One region of the Mesorhizobium sp. B2-3-13 genome, then DNA from elsewhere that is predicted to be linked to it. Evidence: predicted binding sites of a transcription regulator. Region 1 holds the regulator's gene; each other region holds the start of a gene.
What was found. The regulator PhoB, encoded in region 1, activates phosphate uptake and scavenging genes when phosphate is short. The targets are predictions, from matches to a motif close to TGTCATNNANCTGTCAT.
Positions count from the first base shown of each region.

Region 1 (7,329 bases):
ATCTACGGCAGCATCGTGATGACCATCATCGGCATCGTCGTCGGCACGCCGATCGGCGTGCTGGCCGGCACCTACATGGCCGAATACGGCCGCTTTTCGAAACTCACCACCGTGGTACGCTTTATCAACGACATCCTGCTGTCGGCGCCATCGATCATCATTGGTCTGTTCGTCTACGAATTGATGGTGCGGCCGATGGGGCATTTCTCCGCCATCGCCGGCGCCGTCGCGCTGGCCATCCTGGTCATCCCCGTCGTGGTGCGCACCACCGAGGACATGCTCAACCTTGTGCCGAACGCCTTGCGCGAGGCCGGCACGGCGATTGGCGCGCCACGCTGGGTGGTGATCCGTTCGGTGGCCTACCGCGCGGCGATGTCCGGCATCGTCACCGGCATATTGCTGGCCATCGCCCGCATTTCCGGCGAGACGGCGCCGCTTCTTTTCACGGCGCTGAACAACCAGTTCTGGTCGAGCAACCTCAACGCGCCGATGGCCAGCCTGCCGGTCACCATTTTCCAGTTCGCTCTCAGCCCCTACGAGGAATGGCAGCAACTGGCCTGGACCGGCGCACTCATAATCACATTGACGGTTCTCGCGCTCAGCATCTTCGCGCGCAGCCTGACCGGACGCAGAGAGGACAAATGAGCCAGATGTTGTCTCCAGACATGACGATTGCCACCGAGGCGGCCGCCAAGGCGAAGATCGAGGTCAAGAACCTCAATTTCTACTACGGCCAGTCGAAGGCGCTGAAAGACATCACGCTGTCGCTGCCCGAGCGCAGCGTGACGGCCTTCATTGGACCGTCGGGTTGCGGAAAGTCGACGCTGCTGCGCGTCTTCAACCGCATCTACGAACTCTACCCCAAGCAGACCGCCGAGGGTCAGGTGCTGCTCGACGGCCAGAACGTTCTCGACCGCTCGCAGGATCTCAACCTGTTGCGCACCAAGATCGGCATGGTGTTCCAGAAGCCGACGCCGTTCCCGATGTCGATCTATGAGAACATCGCCTTCGGCGTCAGGCTCTATGAGAAGATCGGCAAGGCAGAGATGGACGGCCGTGTCGAGCAGGCGCTGAAGCGCGCCGCGCTGTGGAACGAGGTCAAGGACAAGCTCAATGCCAGCGGACTCAGCCTGTCGGGCGGCCAGCAGCAGCGGCTTTGCATCGCCCGCACCGTGGCGGTGAAGCCGGAGGTCATCCTGCTCGACGAGCCGGCCTCGGCGCTCGACCCATTGTCGACCGCCAAGATCGAGGAATTGATCGACGAGTTGCAGGCCGACTACACGATCGTCATCGTCACCCACAACATGCAGCAGGCCGCGCGGGTCTCGAAGCAGACGGCTTTCATGTATCTGGGCGAGCTGGTCGAATTCGACAAGACCGAGAAGATCTTCACGTCGCCTCGCGAGAAGCGCACGCAGGACTACATCACCGGCCGCTTCGGCTGATCTCACGCATACGAGGACCAGGATCATGGCCGAACACACAGTCGCAGCCTTCGACGAGGATCTCGGACAGATCAGCAAGCTGATCAGCGACATGGGCGATCTTGCCGGCACGATGGTCGGCGGCGCCACCAAGGCGCTGCTGAATTCCGACAATGCGCTGGCACAGCGCGTCGTCTCCGACGACGCCATCATGGACGCGCGCCAGCGCGAACTCGACGATCGCGCCATCACCCTGATCGCCAAGCGCCAGCCGATGGCCGACGATCTGCGTCATGTCGTCGGCTCCATCCGCATGGCGGGCGATCTCGAACGCATCGGCGACCTTGCCAAGAACATTGCAAAGCGCGTCGGCTCCGTCGGCCTTACCGCCACCCCGCGCGATCTGTCGCACTCGATAGATTCCATGGCGCAGCTGGTGCTGATCCAGGTGCAGGGGGTAGTCGAGGAATACGCGGCAGGCGATGCCGCCGCCCTCGCCAAGCTCAGGAATGACGACGAACGCATCGACATCAAATACACTTCGGTGTTCCGCGAACTCCTGACCTACATGATGGAGGATCCCCGCAACATCACGGCTTGCACGCATCTTTTGTTCTGCGCCAAGAATCTCGAACGCATCGGCGACCACGTGACCAACATCGCCGAGAATGCGTATTATGTGCTGACCGGCACGCAACTGCCCGCCAACCGTCCGAAGCAGGACGAGACGGCGATGTCGGTGCCGGCGGCTTGACGGCAGGGATGATCAATCGATGATCGCGCCACGCATCATGGTGGTGGAGGACGAGGAGCCGCTCGGCGTGCTTCTCCGCTACAATCTGGAATCGGAAGGCTACCAGGTCGAGGTGGTGACACGCGGCGACGAAGCCGAGATCCGCCTCCAGGAGAACGTGCCCGACCTCCTGGTGCTCGACTGGATGGTGCCGGCGGTTTCCGGCATCGAACTCTGTCGGCGCCTGCGAATGCGGTCCGAGACCGAGAGGCTGCCGATCATCATGTTGACGGCGCGCGGCGAGGAGAGCGACCGCGTGCGCGGCCTCTCGACCGGTGCCGACGACTATCTGGTCAAGCCGTTCTCGACACCGGAATTCATGGCCCGGGTCAAGGCGCTGCTGCGCCGCGCCAAGCCGGAAGTGCTGTCCAGCGTGCTCAAGGTCGGCGACATCGTGCTCGACCGGGAATCGCACCGGGTCTATCGCAAGAAGAGCGAGATCCGGCTCGGACCGACCGAGTTCCGCCTGCTCGAATTCATGATGCGTCATCCCGGCCGCGTGTTCTCGCGCAGCCAGCTGCTCGACAATGTCTGGGGCGAGACGATCTATATCGATGAACGCACCGTGGACGTGCATGTCGGCCGGCTGCGCAAGGCGGTCAACAACGGCCGTATGCCGGACGTGATCCGCACCATTCGCGGCGCCGGCTACGCGATCCGCGAAGACTGAAATCAGGCTACATTCTTGCCCGGAACGCCGGGCCTCGCCAGCACGCCCGGCGCGAAAATCTCCTGGTCCACGAAGGTCAATGCGCGCATAGCGCAACCTTCGCGGATGAGCGGCAGCTCGTTCGGCTCGGTGTCGAAGGAAATCGATTCCGAATGCTGGCCGCCGGCGGTCTGGCCGATGGCCTCGCGCAAGGCCGGCTCGATCAGGTCGAAGGCGGCGGCGCTGACGCCGACCATGGCGACGGGTGCGGGATCGATCAGCGCGAACAGGCTGCCCAGCCCATAGCCCAGCGCTTCGCCGGCCTTGCGATAGGCTTCGCGCTCCGGTCCGTCTTTCTCCCTTGCCGTCGCGGCGAGTGTCCGCATCTGCGCATCGCTGACATCTGCGACCGGTTCGGCGTCCTCGCCAAGCTGCCTGGCGTTGCGCCAGATGGCGTAGTTGCCGGCATAGGCCTCGACGCAGCCGCGCCGTCCGCAGCGGCAGAGCGCGCCTCCCGGGCGATGGATCATGTGGCCGAACTCGCCTCCCGATGAATGCGTGCCGGTGAACAGCTCGCCCTTCAGCACCAGGCCCATGCCGATGCCGTGCGAGAGCAGGATGGCGATGAAGTCGTCGCGGTAGCGTTCGGGGTCGCGCCAGCGCAGCGCCACCGCCATCATGTTGCAGTCGTTCTCCATGGTGGCGGGGATGCCGAACTCGGCTTCAAGTATGTCGGCGAAGGGAATGTTCGTCTGCGGCGTGATCGGCGACCACAGCATCGCACGCGCCTCGCTGTCGGTGATGCCCTGGATCGCCAGCGCGATGCGGGCAATACTGCGGACGTCGAGATCGGGGTCCTCGAGGCGCCGCCGCACTATTGCCGTGCATTCGCCGATCAGCGCCTCGCGCGACATGGTCAGCGTGTCCAGCCGTCGCTGTTCCTCGGCGACCACCTGGCCGGAATAATCGATGACGGCGACGGACAGGAAATTCAGCGACAGCACCACGGTCATCACAGCCGCGGCCTCGGGGTTGAGGCCAAGGCCAACCTGCGGCCGGCCGCGTTTCAGTGAACCGGCTTCGTTCGGCTTGCCTTCGGTCAGGATACCCTCGTCGATCAGGTCGGCTGATATCGCCGATATGGTCGAGTGGCTGAGGCCGGTGGTGGCGGCGATCTCGGTGCGCGAGGGCTGACCACCCTGACGCACGGCTGCAATCACCATGGCGCGGTTGCGCCGGCGCAGATCGTCGTGGCGGATTCCGACCGACATGCTTCCCACATCCTCCCCGTCGCCGCGGTTCTTGACACCCCCTCGAACCTCTCCGGCAATGGGCCGAATACTGGCAGATGCGGCAGGAGCTGTCATTTATTTATTGCGGGACTCGAAAAAAGGCTCCCGGCACCTCAAAATCCATCAGAATCGATGTTGACAGTGTTCCGACGATGGATCAGTATTTTTTCGAGGCTCGAAAAAATAGGGCCTTTGTGCCGGCCTTCGGGCCAGTTTGGTCGCGCCATACGCGGCGCAGGGAGGATATACCATGAAGAGATTCACAGTCGCCATCCTGGCGGGTGTCGCCATGTCGCTGACGCTGGCGTCGGTGGCGCAGGCGAAGGACAAGGTCATCGGCGTTTCGTGGTCGAATTTCCAGGAAGAGCGCTGGAAGACCGACGAGGCCGCCATGAAGAAAGCGATCGAGGCCGCGGGCGACAAGTACATTTCCGCCGATGCGCAGTCCAATCCCGGCAAGCAGCTGACCGATGTCGAAAGCCTGATTTCCCAGGGCGCCAATTCGCTGATCATCCTGGCGCAGGATGCTTCGGCCATCGGCCCAGCGGTGCAGAAGGCGCTCGACGAGGGCATTCCGGTCGTCGGCTATGACCGCCTGATCGAGAACAAGGACGTCTTCTACCTGACCTTCGACAACAAGGAAGTCGGCCGCATGCAGGCTCGCGAGGTGTTCAAGGTGAAGCCTGAAGGCAATTACGTCTTCATCAAGGGCTCGGGTGCCGACCCGAATGCCGACTTCCTGTTCTCGGGCTCGATGGAAGTGCTGAAGGAAGCCATCGACAGCGGCAAGATCAAGAATGTCGGCGAAGCCTATACGGACGGCTGGCTGCCCGCCAACGCCCAGAAGAACATGGAGCAGTTCCTCACCGCCAACGACAATAAGGTCGACGCCGTGGTCGCGGCCAATGACGGCACCGCCGGCGGCGTCGTCGCGGCGCTGACGGCGCAGGGGCTCGCCGGCACCGTGCCGGTCTCTGGCCAGGACGGCGACCACGCCGCGCTCAACCGCATCGCGCTCGGCACCCAGACCGTGTCGGTGTGGAAGGATGCGCGTGAACTCGGCAAGAACGCCGCCGAGATCGCCTCGCAGCTCGCCGACGGCAAGAAGATGACCGACATCGCCGGCGCGAAGGACTTCACGACGCCTGGCGGCAACACCGTCAAGTCGCTGTTCCTGACCCCGGTCGCCATCACCAAGGACAATCTCAACCTCGTCATCGACGCCGGCTGGATCAAGAAGGACGAAGTCTGCGCGGGCGTCGCCGCCGGCAGCGTCGCGGCCTGCAACTGAGTTTGACCGCTTGAAGAATGAAGGCGCCGCGGCCCCCAAGCCGCGGCGTTTTCTCAAAAAGATTTGTGTTTCCGCATCACGCGGATAGCTTCTAGGCTGGGTTCGGCATCCGTGTCAGACGGCCAGCCGGTTGAAGGAAATCATGACCGACACGACGTCCAACCTGCAGGCCGATACCGCGCGCGCCTCGGAACTCGGCGCGGTTGCCCGGTTCCTGAAAGCGACCGAGATCGACACCCGTATGCTCGGCATGATCGGCGCCCTGCTGCTGATCTGGGTCGCGCTGCATGTGATTTCGAGCTTGCGTCTTGGCGTCAATCCGTTCGATTTCGACAGCCGCACGTTTCTAACGCCGCGCAATCTGTGGAATCTGTCGGTGCAGACGTCCGCGGTCGCAATCATGGCCTGCGGCATGGTGCTGGTCATCGTCATGCGCAACATCGACCTGTCCGTCGGTTCCGCCGAGGGCCTGATCGGCATGGTCATGGGCTTTGCCCAGGTGCATTTCCTGGTCCGGTTCGTGGGGCTTGAACTCGGCAATCCATGGATCTGGGTGCTGGCACTGGTCATCGGCCTGGCGCTCGGCCTTTTGATCGGCGCCTTCCAGGGCTTCGTCATCGCTTATCTCGAAGTGCCGGCCTTCATCGTCACGCTGGGCGGCCTGCTGGTCTGGCGCGGTGCCGCCTGGTGGGTCACCAGCGGCCAGACGGTGGCACCGCTCGACGCCACCTTCCAGCTGATGGGCGGCGGACCGGCCGGATCGATCGGTGCGACCTGGAGCTGGGTCGTAGGCATCGTCGCCTGCCTGGCCGTCGTGTTTGCGCTGTTCAACGGGCGGGTGCAACGAAAGCGGTTCCGCTTCCCGCTGCGGCCGATCTGGGCCGAGACGCTGCTCGGCGTCGTCACCTGTGCCGTCATCATGGGCGCGGTGTGGCTGGCCAACTCCTATCCGTGGCCGATCGGCATCGTGAACCGGTACGCGGCCGCCAACAACATCACCGTGCCGGAGGGCGGGCTATTCATCGCCCACGGCATCGCCATACCGGTATTGATGGCCGTCGCCGTCGGTCTGGTCATGACCTTCATCACAAAACGCACCCGTTTCGGCCGTTATGTCTTTGCCATCGGCGGCAATCCGGAAGCGGCCAACCTCGCCGGCATCAACACGCGCTGGATCACCATGAAGGTGTTCATGATCATGGGCGTGCTGGCCACGATCGCCGCCGCCATTTCGTCGGCCCGGCAGAACTCGGCCACCAATGTGCTTGGAACATTGGATGAGTTGCTCGTCATTGCCGCGGCCGTCATCGGCGGCACGTCGCTTGCCGGCGGCTCGGGAACGATCATCGGCGCCATGCTCGGCGCGTTGCTGATGCAGTCGCTGCAGTCGGGCATGGTGCTGCTCGGCGTCGATTCGCCTCTGCAGAGCATCGTCGTCGGCGCCGTGCTGGTCATCGCGGTGTGGCTCGACACCGTTTACCGCAAGCGCGTTTAGGGAGGCATCACCGTGATTGACAAGACTGCTCCTGCAGCCACCGCGCTGGTCGACATGCGTAATATCTCGATCGCATTCGGCGGCATCCGTGCCGTCGACGATGCCTCGATCGATCTTTTCCCCGGCGAGGTCGTGGCGCTGCTCGGCCACAACGGCGCCGGCAAGTCGACGCTGATCAAGATCCTGTCCGGCGCCTACAAGCGCGACTCCGGCCAGATATTCGTCAATGGCGAGGAGGCAGCGATCTCCAACCCGCGCGACGCTAAGAAATACGGCATCGAGACGATCTACCAGACGCTGGCGTTGGCAGACAATGTCGATGCCGCCGCCAATCTGTTCCTCGGCCGCGAGCTGATGACCGCCTGGGGCACGCTCGACGACGTCG
Region 1 is NZ_VFVQ01000025.1:29,361-36,689, forward strand. It holds gene pstA (phosphate ABC transporter permease PstA) at 1-645, shown strand, start outside; gene pstB (phosphate ABC transporter ATP-binding protein PstB) at 642-1,445, shown strand; gene phoU (phosphate signaling complex protein PhoU) at 1,471-2,178, shown strand; gene phoB (phosphate regulon transcriptional regulator PhoB) at 2,198-2,887, shown strand; gene FJ941_RS24750 (ROK family protein) at 2,890-4,137, opposite strand; gene xylF (D-xylose ABC transporter substrate-binding protein) at 4,409-5,449, shown strand; gene FJ941_RS24760 (sugar ABC transporter permease) at 5,592-6,944, shown strand; gene FJ941_RS24765 (ATP-binding cassette domain-containing protein) at 6,999-7,329, shown strand, end outside.

Region 2 (7,329 bases), on a different contig from region 1:
CTTGGCCGCCAGTTTTTCAGCCTTCTTGGCCGCCTTCTGGCGGTCGCGCTCCTTGCGTTCCTGATCGTAGTTTGGTGCTCGCGCCATATCGGCTCCTTTTGTCACTGCCTTGCGGCCCTGGACCTGCCTAGGAGCATTAGCCGTCAAACACAACAGCCGAAGCGACAATGCGTGGACGCTGGTGTCGAAGAGATGCGGGGCTTGCCAGATGGGCGCCACAATGATGTAGGAAACCCGGGGCGCCAATGAATTGAGAGCTGCCTGTTTGTTTTGATCAAGTGACCGATGGCCACAATTTCGCGGACCGCAGCAAAAGTTTTTTATTATGCGCGAAACGTCGCGCGCGACGTGGCTCCGCAAGCGCTGTTTCGCGCCAGGCTGGCCGGCCGTCTCGAAAGGGCCCGGCTTTCCGGTGGGGCGGCGCGCCAGCGGTTGAATTACTACAACAAGCTGCAGGAAGGTTTCGCGCCAAGCGCCAATGCCAAGCGCATCAGCAAGCTGCCCTTCACGCCGACCATGTACTATTATGACCTGAAGGAATTCGCCCGCTACTTCGATCCGGATTTGCTCATCGACCTGGAATACGGCGACGTCAGGCGTGTGCCGAAGGTGCCGACGATCGTCAAGGATCGGCCGATTCGTGACGACGACAAGAATGCGATCATCATGAAGCTGGACAAGTTTCGCCACTTCCACATGCCGGCTGACGCCATCTCGTTCGCCGACAAGCTGCCGGCCGTGGTCTGGCGCGGCGATCTCAACAATCCGATCAGGACAAGATTCCTGAAAGCCGTGCGCGACCTGCCGTTCTGTGATGTCGGCTCGCACAAGCCGAACGCGCCTGCGGAATACGCCAAGCCTTTTCTCAGCATCAGCCAGCACCAGCGCTATCGCTACATCGTCTCGCTCGAGGGTAATGATGTGGCGACCAACCTCAAATGGATCATGAACTCGAAGTCGCTTTGCCTGATGCCGCCGCCAACCTACGAGACATGGTTTGCCGAGCGACAGCTCGAAGCCAATGTCCACTATGTGCCGCTAGAGGCAGACTTCTCCAATCTTGCCGAAAACGTCGCCTATTTCGAGCGGCACCCGGCCAAGGCAGAGCGCATCATCGCCGCCGCGAACGCCTATTGCCGGACATTCGACGACGAGCGGACCGAACAGGCGATCTCGCTGCTGGTGCTCTACAAATACTTCGTGCTCTCTGGCCAGATCAAACCTGATGCCGAGGTGTGGCGCTACATAACGGGCTAATGCATGTCGCCCGGAAGTGTCCTCGGTTCCGGGATAACGACATGCATAAAATCAGAAGCTTACAGCAGGTCGGGCGAATCCTGTTCGCCGCAACATGCTGTAGTTGCCGCGGCACCCCCGGCGCGTCTCGTCGAGGCCGGCCATCACGTGTTCGGGCACTGCCGGAATGCGTGCACTAATGATGCGCAATCACGCTGCGGGAACCATCCCGGCTGTTGTCTGTTTAGTGGCGCTTGTTTTAGACTACGAGAACGATGGCCACCATACAACGGACGACGGCAAGGGTCTTCTACTACGCGCGAAACGTCATGCGCGATATCGCACCCCAGGCGATCTTCGACGACGGTTGGCGGGCCGCCTGGAACAGGCCAGGCTCTCGAATGAAGCCGTGCGCCGACGGCTGAATCACTACAACAAGCTGCAGAACGATTTTATGCCAAGCCCGGATGCCGTGCGCATCGACAAGATGCCTTTTGAACCGAGCATGTATTATTACGACCTGAAGGAATTTGCCCGCTATTTCGATCCGTCATTGCTCATCGACCTGAAGTTCGGCGACGTCAAAGGCGTGCCCAAGCTGCCGACGCTCGTCAAGGATCGGCCGATCAGCGTCGACAACGGCAACGCTGTCGTTATGAAGTTCAACAAGTTTCGCCACTTCCACATGCCCGTCGACACCGTCGCCTTCGCCGACAAACGCCCGGTCGTGGTCTGGCGCGGCGACCTCAACAAATCCGATCAGGACACGGTTCCTGGATGTCGCGCGCGGCTTGCCGTTCTGCGACGTCGGTTCGCACAAGCGCAGTGCACCGGCTGAGTACAGCAAGCCTTTCCTCAGCATCAGCCAGCATCTGCGCTATCGCTACATCGTCTCGTTGGAGGGCAATGACGTGGCGACCAACCTCAAATGGATCATGAATTCCAACTCGCTCTGTCTGATGCCGCCGCCGACCTACGAAACATGGTTTGGCGAGAGCCAGCTCGAGGCCGGTGTCCACTACGCGCCGCTCGACCCGGACTTCTCCGATCTTCGTGAAAAGATAGATTATTTCGAGCAGCATCCGGCCGCGGCGGAGCGCATCATCGCCGCGGTCAATGCCTATTGCCGCAAATTTTCCAATGAACGGGACGAGCAGGCGATCTGCCTGCTCGTCCTCTACAAATATTTCGTGCTCAGCGGCCAGATCGAACCCGATCCCGAGCTCTGGCGGTTCATCGGGACCTAGCTCTTGTGCTCGGCCCGACGCCGCTGATCAGATGTCGCTGCGGTCGAGAACCATGTCGGCGGGGCCGAAGCGATCCTTCGCCGTCAGTTGCTGGTGCCAGTAGGGGTAGAGCAGGGGCGGTCGGCTAACGGCGTCGAGGCGCTGGCGTTCCTCGGCGCCGAGCTCCAGGGCGGCGGCCGCGAGATTGTCCTTCAGCTGGACGTCGTTGCGGGCGCCGATCACCAGCGACGAGACGGCAGGGCGGCCGAGCAGCCAGGCAAGCGCCACCTGCGCCGCCGACACACCACGATCCTTGCCGATGTCGACCAGCAGATCGACGATCCGCCACAGCCGGTCCTCGTCGCGGATCGGCGGCTCGGACCAGCCGGCGAGCTGGCGGGCGGTCGGGCTGTCGCGGCGGTATTTGCCCGACAGCAGGCCGCCGGCGAGCGGGCTCCAGACCAGCACGCCCAGCCCCTGGTCGAGCGAGATCGGCAGCAGCTCGTACTCGGCCTCGCGCGCTTCCAGCGTGTAGTGGATCTGTTGGGTGACGAAGCGTTGCTGGTGGCGGCTGTCGCTGATGGAAAGCGCCTTCATCACCTGCCAGCCGGAATAGTTGGAGCAGCCGATGTAACGCACCTTGCCCTGGCTGACCAAAGTGTCGAGCGCGGCAACGGTTTCCTCGAGCGGGGTGAGGCCGTCCCACTGGTGGACGAAATAGATGTCGATGACATCGGTCTTCAACCGCTTCAGGCTTCTCTCGCATTCGCGGATCAGATGGTGGCGCGACAGGCCTTCGTCGTTCGGGCCCTTGCCGATCCGCATCCGCGCCTTGGACGCGATCAGCACATCGTTCTTGCGCTTGCCGCCGAGCGCTTCGCCTATGATCTCTTCAGACAGGCCGTTCGAATAGACGTTGGCGGTGTCGATGAGGTTGATGCCGGCGTCAATGCACATATCGATCATCCGCTTGGCTTCGGCGAGATCGCTGTTGCCGACCGCGGCGAAGGGCCCGGAGCCGCCGAAGGTCATGGTGCCAAGCGTCAGTGTCGAAACCTTCAGGCCCGAACGGCCAAGGGTGCGGTATTCCATGTCAGATCCTCACGATTTTGTTGAAGAGGCGTGCCGCCAAGGGGCAGGCCTGGAACGCGACCGCGGATTTGTAGGACAATTCGGCCGGCTTGTCGCCGTAGAATGACATTGGATCGATCACACATCGCCGAATCCGCCGTGGCGGCAATCGCGCCCGGGCTGCAATAAAACCGTCACCGCCGGCCTATATTGAAGTCGGCTCAGGTATTTCCATTCTCGGCCGCTGGCCACTAATTTGGGGCGCCCAGTGGTAACCGACAGGGCTTGCAAGCGGAGCAGCTGATATGACCGAGCTAAAAAAGAATTCCCCTGCCAAGGACTGGCTCGAAGCCGAGCTCGCCGACACGCTTGACGAAGACTATGAGCTCGAAATGTCTGAGCCGGCGCTGTCGATGGAGATCGCCAAGATCTACAAGAACTCCCATCCGCCTTCGATCGATCGCATGCAATATTTTCGCGACCTGATCAGCTTGCAGTCCGAATTGATCAAGCTGCAATCCTGGGTCGCCTATCACAAGAAGAAACTGGTGGTGATTTTCGAGGGCCGTGACTCCGCCGGCAAGGGCGGCGTCATCAAGCGCATCACCCAGAGGCTCAACCCGCGTATCTGTCGCGTCGTGGCGCTTCCGGCGCCGACTGAACGCGAGAAGTCGCAATGGTATTTCCAGCGCTATGTCCCGCATTTGCCGGCAGGCGGCGAGATCGTGTTGCTCGACCGCTCCTGGTACAACCGCTCCGGCGTCGAACGGGTAATGGGTTTTGCCAACCCCGAGCAGGTGGAGGAGTTCTTCCATGACGTGCCGGAGTTCGAGCGCATGCTGGTGCGCTCGGGCATCACCGTGGTCAAATACTGGTTCTCGATCACCGACGAAGAACAGCAGATGCGCTTCCTGATGCGCATCCATGATCCGATGAAGCAGTGGAAGCTGTCGCCGATGGACCTGCAGTCACGTGTGCGCTGGGAACAGTACACCAAGGCCAAGGAGGAGACTTTCGCCCGCACCAACATCCCCGAAGCGCCCTGGTTCATCGTCGAGGGCAACGACAAGAAGCGCGCGCGCCTGAACTGCATCGATCATCTGCTGAAGCAGCTGCCGTACGAAGACGTGCCGCACGAGGAGATCACGCTGCCGGAGCGCGTCTTCAACCCCGAATACGAACGCCAGGTCCTGCCGCGCGAACTTTACGTGCCGGAGAAATATTGAGAAACCTTTCCTTCTCCCCGCTTCACGGGGAGAAGGTGCCCGAAGGGCGGATGAGAGGGGCGCAGGGCTAACTGGTTAGACCGCCATTCGCAGGACTACGCCAGCATCATCTTCGTTCGGCAGCACCGCCCCTCATCGTCCTGCCGGACCTTTCTCCTGGTATAGTGACGGGGAGAAAGGAGCTGCGCCAAAAGGGCTCGGCCTAAGCCCTGTTGATGACCACGTGTGTTGCAAGTGCCGTTGCCGCCTGTTCGGTGCACTGATAACCAAGGTTGGGCATGTCGAGGCCGGCAAAAAGGTTTTCGCCCTTGCCCAGCAGCACCGGTGAGATTGCCAGGTGCATCTCGTCGATCAGCCGCTCCTGGAGATATTGCCGGATGGTGGAGACGCCGCCGCCGACCCGCACGTCCTTGCCGCTGGCCGCTGATTTTGCCTGCTCTAGCGCCGAATGGATCCCGCCGGTGACGAAATGGAAAATCGTTCCGCCTTCCATCGTGATGGGCGCCCGCTCGTGGTGGGTTAGCACGAACACCGGCACATGATAGGGCGGATTGTCGCCCCACCAGCCCTTCCACTTGTCGTCAGGCCATTCACCCCGGATCGGGCCGAACATATTGCGGCCGAGGATCCAGGCGCCGAGGTTCTCGAAGCTGCGCGCCGCAAAGTCCTCGTCGACGCCTGTCTCGCCGCCTTCCTCGCCAAACATCTTGCGGAAGGTGCGGGTGCTGAAAGCCCATTTGTGCAGGGCCATTCCGCCGACGCCGAGCGGATTTTCCAGACTCTGATCAGGCCCGGCGCCGTAGCCGTCGAGGGACAGGCTGAAAGCGTTGACGCGAAGCTTGGACATGAAGACCTCCTCGGTAACCAGTTGTATTTTGCAAGTGGTTTTCTTCTAGCAAACTGATTGTGAATTGCAAGCGGTATTTTTTTCGGATCGAAAGACATCTATCCAGACCTTTGCACCAAGCGATGTCCAGACTGTTGTGTAGCGGTCGGCACGGACGGCCAGTGGCGGCCGTCGAGTCAGCCGCGATATCAACTCATTCGCCTGTAAATTTCACGAAACGGATGTGGTGCCCGCATTGACGACGCCCGACCCCGACAGGGAACCGGGTCAGGAAGCATCCTCTGGAGGCGTTAGCCATACCTCTTGGCCGAGGTGCGGGCTGCCGGCCGCCTCCGGCCGCGCGGTTATTTTAGCTGCAGCTGCCGGTTTTTGTCAGCGGGAATTCGAAGGAACCGCCGACCGCTCGAAAGAGTGGTGACATCTATTGAAAGGCCTTGCCCGGGACCTTGAGACTACCCTTTCAGCATTTCCGCCACTTCGGGAGCGAAATAGGTCAGGATGCCGTCGCAGCCGGCACGCTTGAAGGCGAGCAGCGATTCCAGCATCGCCTTCTGGCCGTCGATCCAGCCATTGGCGCCGGCCGCCTTGATCATCGAATATTCGCCCGACACCTGATAGGCGAAGGTCGGCATCTGGAATTCGTCCTTCAGCCGGCGGATGATGTCGAGATAGGGCAGCCCGGGCTTCACCATCAGCATGTCGGCGCCCTCGGCGATGTCCTGCTCGGCCTCGCGCACCGCCTCGTCCGAATTGGCGTGGTCGATATAATAGGTCTTCTTGTCGCCCTTGAGCAGGCCGGCGGTGCCGACGGCTTCGCGATAGGGGCCGTAGAAGGCCGAGGCGAATTTGGTGGCGTAGGACATGATCGCCACGTCCTGAAAACCGTTGGCGTCGAGCGCGTCGCGGATGGCACCGACACGGCCGTCCATCATGTCTGATGGCGCGATGATGTCGGCGCCGGCAGCCGCCTGGATGACGGCCGCCGCCGCGACCTGTTCCACGGTTTCGTCATTGACGATGATGCCGTCGCGCAGAATGCCGTCATGGCCATGGCTGGTGAACGGATCGAGCGCCGCGTCTGTGATGATGCCGATCTCGGGCACCGCCTCCTTTATCGCACGGGTGGCGCGGTTGATGATGTTTTCCGGGTCGAGGATGTGCGAGCCGGTCTGGTCGCGCAGGCCGAGATCGACATTGGGGAAGGTGGCAAGAGCCGGGATGCCGAGCTTGGCCGCGCGTTCGGCCTCCTTGACGGCAAGGTCGACCGACAGGCGGAAGACGCCGGGCATGGCAGCGATCGGTTCGCGGACATTCCTACCCTCGACGACGAAGATTGGCCAGATCAGGTCGTCGACCGAAAGCCTGTTCTCCTGCACGAGCCGGCGCGACCAGTCGGCCTTGCGCATGCGGCGCAGGCGGCGGCTGCCGGTGACGTCGTCGACGCTGCGCGCGCCGGCAGGTTTTGCTGGGGTGAATTTGTTCATGGCCAAAACTCCGGATCGGCGGCTTTTAGCACGAGCCCTTGGTGCTGACCAATGCGACACGTTTGTGCCAGGGGTCAAAGCTGCCACGGCGCTGTCCCACCACGCCTATTGATCAGGGCTGCCCATTGCCCGAAAGGATCTGTGCCGCGCCACGGATCGCGACGCGGAACGCCTCGTCGAAGCTGACACCGCGCACCTGCCAACGACAGGTCTTGCCCTGATCGGCCAGTCGCCAATCG
Region 2 is NZ_VFVQ01000010.1:180,181-187,509, reverse strand. It holds gene FJ941_RS14640 (hypothetical protein) at 1-87, opposite strand, end outside; gene FJ941_RS14635 (glycosyl transferase family 90) at 286-1,257, shown strand; partial or broken gene FJ941_RS14630 (glycosyl transferase family 90) at 1,512-2,483, shown strand; gene FJ941_RS14625 (aldo/keto reductase) at 2,511-3,554, opposite strand; gene ppk2 (polyphosphate kinase 2) at 3,839-4,759, shown strand; gene FJ941_RS14615 (dihydrofolate reductase family protein) at 4,962-5,606, opposite strand; gene hemB (porphobilinogen synthase) at 6,059-7,090, opposite strand; gene FJ941_RS14605 (DUF2066 domain-containing protein) at 7,203-7,329, opposite strand, start outside.
Region 2: ppk2 (polyphosphate kinase 2) is a predicted target of PhoB. The motif match lies at 3,715-3,731, and genes of this name have one in related genera.

Region 3 (7,329 bases), on a different contig from region 1:
CGACCCAGATCCAGCCGCAAACCGCGAAGACCACCGAAACGAGGAAGAAGAAAGTGGCGCTGGTGCCGACGATGCGGCGTGCCTCGGGCAGGTCGCGGGCGCCGACCGACTGCGCCACCAAGATGGTGGCCGCCATGCCAATGCCGAACACCGTGCCGAGGATCAGGAACAGGACGAGGTTGGCGTTGGAGGTCGCCGTCAGCGCCGATTCGCCGAGGAAGCGGCCAACCCAGACGGCATTGACCGAGCCGTTCAGCGATTGCAGCACGTTGGAGCCGAGCACCGGCAAGGCGAAGAGCAGCAGCGTGCGTGGGATCGGGCCGCTGGTCAGGTCGCCGGTGCGCCGACGCGCGGGCATTTTTTCGTTCATGGCCGACAAAGCCTATCTCGAGTCCGGTGCGCGATGATTGCAGATTCAACCCGACAGGTCGATGCGGGGGCGCGAACGGTCCACGGTGCTCACGCCATGATCCATCCTGTTCTCAAAGCTTGCGGAATGGGATATTGATCCCAGGCGCGTTGGGCCGCGTTTCTCACCAGGGGGTTCATGTCCGATATTCCGCTTGTTGCTGAGCGCCTGAGCCGGCGCGCGTTTGTTGGCGCGTCCGCTTTGGGCTGCGCTTCCGTCCTTCTCTCGGCGTGCACCACGACCGATGTGGCGCCGCCGGCAGTGGCGCCGGTCCCGCCGTCGGCTGCGGCAAGCGAGCCGGCTGTCGGCGATACCGCAACCATGTATGCGGCGCGCACCGACGAGGGTTATCAACTGCCGGCCATCCCGGTTGCCAAGCTCGATCCGAAGTTCGTGCGCCAGATCGTGGCCGATCCGACCGGAGAGAAGCCTGGCACGATCGTCGTCGATGTTTCCGAGCATTTCCTCTATCTGGTGCGCGACGGCGGAAAGGCCATCCGCTACGGCGTCAGCCTCGGCAAGGCCGGTTTCGGATGGACCGGCAGCGCCGTGGTCCAGGCACACAAGAAGTGGCCGGTGTGGACGCCGCCGCCCGAAATGATCCAGCGCCGGCCGGAACTGGCGAAATACAAGGACGGCATGCCGCCCGGACCGCAGAGCCCGCTGGGCGCCCGCGCGCTCTATCTTTTCCGCGACGGCAAGGACACGATGTACCGGCTGCACGGCACGCCGGAATGGGATTCCATCGGCAAGAACGCATCGTCCGGCTGCGTGCGCTTCATGAATCAGGACATCATCGACCTCTACAGCCGCGTCCACGGCCCCGCCCAGGTCTTCGTGCGGCCCAACCTGTCGGCTGCCGGCAAGATCATGGCCGTGTCAAGCAGGACGGCCGAGCCAATCGATGCGGGCGTGCCGAAGGACGCCGAGTTCTTGAAGTAAGCCTTCACGACCTGCACAGGCGGACGCGCCAGGCGCGCCCGCTTGTGCGGTGATCGTTACTTCTTGCCGAGACCTGGCAGCGTGACCTGATAGACCAGGAACATGGTGTCGACATCGGCGCCGTCATCGGCCTTGTAGGGCGCGCCGACCTGGAAGCCGTCCTGGGCAAGGAAGTCGTTGTCGTTGCCGACGAACAGGAAATAGTCGTCGGGCAGCTTCGGATCGAGGACGCTGGCGACCGACATCGCTTCCCACTTCTCCGAAAGCTCGTTGTGGTCCTTCGCCCCACCATTATGCAGGCCGAAGCGGCCAAGCTCGGCGGCGTCATTGATATCGATGAACGGCGTCAGCTTGGCCGGCGTCACCGAGGGATCGAGCACGCCCTTGGGCGCTACCGGCTTGTCGGCCGCGTCGAAGGCGCTGCCCGCGATGTCGGTCGCCCCGGACACGTCGACGATGTTGATCTGACGGTAGAGCGACGCGTCACCCTTCTTCAGGCCCTGGCCGTTGCCGCTGTCGCGCGCCAGCATCAGGAAGGATGTGTCCGAAAGCGCCACGATCTCGCTCTGCGCGGCGACCTTGGTCTTGCCTTTGGCATCCTTGAACATCGGCAGCGGCACGACGTATTCATGCGCGAGCTTCAGATGGGCGAGGTCGGAGGCATCGTAAACCAACGCCCGGGTGTTCTGGCGCGTCGAGGGTGAATCGCCGCCGTCCTGCCTCGGCGCCGACTGTAGCACGGTGATCAGGAACTTGCCGTCCGGCGTCATCGCCATGCCTTCGAGGCCCTGGTTGTTCTGGCGCCCGGTTTCGGGATCCTTCGGATCAGGGTCGGCGGCACCCGGACCGGGATTGTCGGAGGAGAAGTTCGGCGTTCCCTTGCGCATCGGCACGAGGGCTGCCGGCGGCTGGGTCGCCGACATCAGGCGGCCTTGCGCGGAGAACCTGTAGATGTTGGGGCCGTACTCGTCGGAGATGAACATCGAACCGTCGGGCAGCCGCACGATGGCCTCATTGTCGAGAGCGAGCTTGCCGTTGGTGGCGACGGGCAACATCGGCATGTCGCCGGCGGCAGGGCGTACATCCGACAGCGGATCGAGGCCGGTGGCATCGGCGCCCTTGTCGTCGGTGAGAAGCATGGTGTCGGCAAGCGTCGCCTTGACGCCCGTCTGCTCCTGGCCGGCGGCGGGAGCCGCACCCGGTGCGACAGGCGTGAACTCGATGCCGATGGTGTTGAGGCGCGGCCGGTAGTCGGTGGTGCCAGCGACATTGTAGCCACGGTCGGGCAGGAGCCAGAGCGATCCCTTGTAGGTGCCGGCATCTTGCGTCCAGCCTGTAGTGTCGATTGCCATGCCGGAGCCCGAGCCGAAGGTCTCGCCGAACTTGTCGCGCTGAGCAGCCGGCATGCGGCCGACGCCGACCAGGCCCTTGTTGATGTAGGCCACGCCGTCGGCAAGCGCCGGTGTCAGGGCGGTGAACAAGGCCAGCGCGACGCCGAGCGAGGCGGTTCGGTGCGGGTGTTTCATGGACAATCCTCTTTGTGACGAGCATGCCGGAGCGGTCGAAGGACAAAAACGGAAAGAGGTGCCGCATCGACGATGCCGCGCGAGCCTCCCCAAGAGCGATCTAAGGCGTGAACATGATGCTTGCGTGACAGTGCGCGATACGGGTCCGCCAACGTATTGGACACTTATGTCTAATACATATAGGATGCCGGCTTCGAACTGACCGGAAGGGAAGCCTTGAGGCCGCCGCGCGGCTTTGTCACCTCGGGCGGATTTGGCTACACGATCAAGAGCGTCGCGCTGGCGTTGGTGGACGACGATTTCGCCGGGGAGGGGACGCAGCTTTGCGTGCACATTGTCGGCGCCGAACGGCCTGCGCGGGTCATCGCGGGCTCGCCCTATGATCCCCAGGGCAAGACGATGCGGCAATGAGGAGGGAATTCGCGATGATCGATGACGCGGCACGAGACAGCAGGCGCGAACGCCGGCGCGGACGCACGGGCGAGGCCGGCAGCGAATCAAGCCGCAAGCCCGATTACCGCTCGCTGAAGAACCCATTCCTGCCGCAGCCGATCTTTTCCAACGACCAGGTGGCGTCGATCCACGACACGGCGCTGCGCGTGCTGGAAGAACTGGGCATCAAGGTGCTGCTGCCTGAGGCGCGCGAAGTGCTCGCCCGCGCCGGCGCCCTGGTCGATCCCGACACCGACATGGTGCGCATCGGCCGCGACATGGTGGTGGCAGCCCTAGCCTCGGCGCCGCGATCGATCCACGCCCATGCAGGCGCGCGTGCTCGTGATCTGTCGCTCGAACTGGGCTCGATGACGTTCCTGGCGGGCTCCGGCGCGCCCAACGTCACCGATCTCGACCGCGGCCGGCGCCCCGGAACGCTGGTCGCCTTCGAGGAGCTCATCAAGCTGGTGCAGCATTTCGATGTCTTGCACATGCTGGGACCGTGCATTGAACCGCAGGATATCGACAATCGTTTTCGCCATTATGCCGTCAATCGGGCGCAGCTGACCCTGTCGGACAAATTCCCGTTCGTGTTCGCGCGCGGCACGCCGCAGGTCGATGACAGTTTCGAGATGATCAGGCTGGCCCGCGGGCTGTCCGAGGACGAGTTCCGCTCGGGCGCGCATTGCTACACCGTCATCAACACCAACTCGCCGCGCCAGCTCGACATTCCGATGGCGCAAGGCATCATCGATTTCGCCAAGGCGGGCCAGGTCCTGATCATCACGCCGTTCTGCCTGGCCGGTGCGATGGCGCCGATCACGGTGGCCGGCGCGCTGACCTTGCAGCATGCCGAAGCGCTGGCCGGGCTGACGCTGGCGCAGATCGTGCGGCCGGGCGCGCCGGTGGTCTACGGTTCCTTCTCCTCCAATGTCGACATGAAATCGGGCGCACCCGCCTTCGGCACGCCGGAGCACGTCAAGGCCACACTGGGTGCAGGCCAACTGGCGCGCTTCACTGGTCTGCCCTGGCGCTCGGGCGGCGGCAGCGCTGCCAACATTTCGGACGCGCAGGCCGCGCACGAGACACAGTTCGCGCTGTGGGGCTCGGTGCTTTCGGGCGCCACCGTCTGCATCCATGCGGCCGGCTGGCTGGAAGGGGGCTTGAGTGTTTCCCTGGAAAAGCTGGTCACCGACATCGAAGCGCTGCAGACGGTCGCGGAACTTTGTACCGCGACGCCCGGCGACGACGACGCAATCGGCTTCGAGGCGATCGCCGAAGTGCAGCCGGGCGGGCACTTCTTCTCGGCCGGCCACACCATGGCACGCTACCGCACCGCCTTCTACGAGCCGCTGGTGGCCGACTGGTCGAATTTCGGCAACTGGACGCAAAGCGGGTCGAAGAACGCCACCGAACGCGCCACCGGCGTCTGGAAACGCATCCTCGCCGATTTCGAGCCGCCGGCAACGGCGGCCGCCACGTCAGGCATGCTCGATGCATTCATCGCGCGGCGCACGGAGGAGGGCGGCGCGGCACCGGTGTCGTGAGATAGCTCGCAGATCCACCGTCCTGAATTGTGGCCGTTGTCCCGGAACCCGCAGCGCTTCCCACGCATTCATGGAAGCGGGCCAATGCCTGGCTCCATTTGCGAGCCATTGAGGGAGAACGACATGGGTTTCGACCAGTATCACGAACCGCCGGAAGAACTGTCGCAGGAAGTGCGGACCTTTGCCCGCATGATTGCCTCGCTGATCGAGGAGGCGGAAGCGATCAGCTGGTACGAACAGCGCATGTCGGTCGAGAAGAACCCGCAGGCCAAGGCGATCATGAAGAACGCGCAGAGCGAGGAGTTCAAGCATTTCGGCATGGACCTCGAATTCCTGCTGCGCCAGAAGACGGATTGGCGCGTGGAACTGAAGGAAATCCTGTTTTCGACGGGGGATATCGTGAAGGCCGGGGAGCGGGGCGAGAAGAAGGTGGATTGAGGCGGGACGTCAGCCTTCGAGGCTGGCAGCCTCACACCGGCAGCACAAACCCGTCCAGCACGCGTTTCTGGCCGGCCTTGTCGAAGTCGATGGTCAGCTTGTTGCCTTCGATGGCTGAAATATTGCCGTTGCCGAATTTCTGGTGGAAGACGCGGTCGCCGACGCTGAAAGCCGACGGCGTGTCGGAGACGGATTTGGCGACCAGTTCGCCGTCGATGGTGCGGCCCTTGACGCTGGTGCGGCCGGCGCCGTAGCCGGAATCGGTCTCGCCATAGCCGATGCGTTCGACCTGATGGCCCGAGCGCGTGCCCCAGTTGCGGTCGGTCGCCTCGGTGCGGTTGGCCTGTGCGCGCTGCCAGCCCGGCGTGGAATAGGTGTTGGAGAAGGCGCCGGACTTTTCCCCGCCGCCCGAATTGGCGCCGATATTGTCGAAGCGCGAGGCGCCATACGGGTTCTGTCTTCCTGCCGCCTGGCCGCCGCCACGGCCGGATGCGAACGAGCCGCCGCCATAGCGATTGCCGTAGCCGCCGTAGGAATTGCCGGCTTCCGCGACCTCGACATGGGCTTCCGGCAATTCCTCGAGGAAGCGTGACGGGATGGTCGATTGCCAGAGCCCGTGGATGAGGCGGTTGGAGACGAACCAGATATGCAGGTTCTTCTTGGCCCGCGTCAGGCCGACATAGGCGAGCCGCCGCTCTTCCTCCAGGCCTGAGCGGCCGCCTTCGTCCAGCGCGCGCTGGTGCGGAAAGAGGCCTTCCTCCCAGCCGGGCAGGAAGACGGTCTCGAATTCGAGGCCCTTGGCCGAGTGCAGCGTCATGATGGAAACGGCATCGAGCCCTGCATTCTGCTCGGCATCCATCACCAGCGCGACATGTTCGAGGAAGGAGCGCAGCGACTCGTACTCCTCCATCGAGCGGATCAGTTCCTTGAGGTTCTCGAGCCGCCCGGGGGCTTCGGCCGAGCGGTCGTTCTTCCACATGTCGGTGTAGCCGCTCTCCTCGAGAATGGTCTCGGCGAGTTCGGTGTGCGGCGTGGTTTCCAGCGCCTTTTGCCAGCGTTCGAAATTGGCCGCGACCTCGCGCAGCGCGGCGCGCGGTTTCGGCTTCAGCTCGTCGCTTTCGGCGAGTGTAGCCGCCGCCTCCAGCATCGGGATGCGCAAGCCGCGCGCCGTGTCGTGGATCTGGCGGATGGTCGCTTCGCCCAGGCCGCGCTTGGGCACATTGACGATGCGCTCGAAGGCGAGGTCGTCGGTGCTGTTGGCAACGACCCGGAAGAAGGCCAGCGCGTCGCGGATTTCCATGCGTTCGTAAAAACGCGGGCCGCCGATGACGCGGTAGTTAAGGCCGAGCGTGATGAAGCGGTCCTCGAAGGCGCGCATCTGGAAGGACGCGCGGACAAGGATCGCCATGTCATTTAAATTATGCTTCTGGCGCTGGTAGGCCTCGATGGTCTCGCCGATGGCGCGGGCTTCCTCCTCCGAATCCCAGGCGGCGTGGACGTTGACCTTGCCGTCCTCGGGATCGTTGCGATCGGTGAACAGCGTCTTGCCGAAACGGCCCTCATTGTAGGCGATGAGGTGGGAGGCCGCGCCCAGTATGTGCGCGGTCGAGCGGTAATTGCGCTCCAGCCGGATGATGGTGGCGCCGGGAAAATCCTTGTCAAAGCGCAGGATGTTGTCGACCTCGGCGCCGCGCCAGCCATAGATGGACTGGTCGTCGTCGCCGACGCAGCAGATATTTACTTTGTTTTCGCTCACGGGCTGTTCCGCGCCTGCCGGCGCGGGCCCTCCGCGGGGGCCTCGCAACGGCTCGGACGCCCGGTCGGGCTTGCGGCCTTCGGCCGAAGCAGCCGATCCATGGCTATGCTCCAGTGGGTCTTCTTCAGGCGCTGGAGGCCTATAGCGCCCTGCTTCTGTTCTGTCGATGACTGACGAATTGGACGCGGTGGGAGCGCGACCGCCCGGAGAACCACTCCTTGGCGCTTCGGGCCTTTGCGCCAGCAGGCGCAGCCACATGTATTGGGCGGTGTTGGTGTC
Region 3 is NZ_VFVQ01000001.1:195,598-202,926, forward strand. It holds gene FJ941_RS00870 (MATE family efflux transporter) at 1-370, opposite strand, end outside; gene FJ941_RS00875 (L,D-transpeptidase) at 548-1,351, shown strand; gene FJ941_RS00880 (esterase-like activity of phytase family protein) at 1,408-2,877, opposite strand; partial or broken gene FJ941_RS00885 (glycine cleavage T C-terminal barrel domain-containing protein) at 3,109-3,288, shown strand; gene FJ941_RS00890 (trimethylamine methyltransferase family protein) at 3,303-4,856, shown strand; gene FJ941_RS00895 (hypothetical protein) at 4,980-5,294, shown strand; gene FJ941_RS00900 (UvrD-helicase domain-containing protein) at 5,326-7,329, opposite strand, start outside.
Region 3: FJ941_RS00880 (esterase-like activity of phytase family protein) is a predicted target of PhoB. The motif match lies at 2,991-3,007, and genes of this name have one in related genera.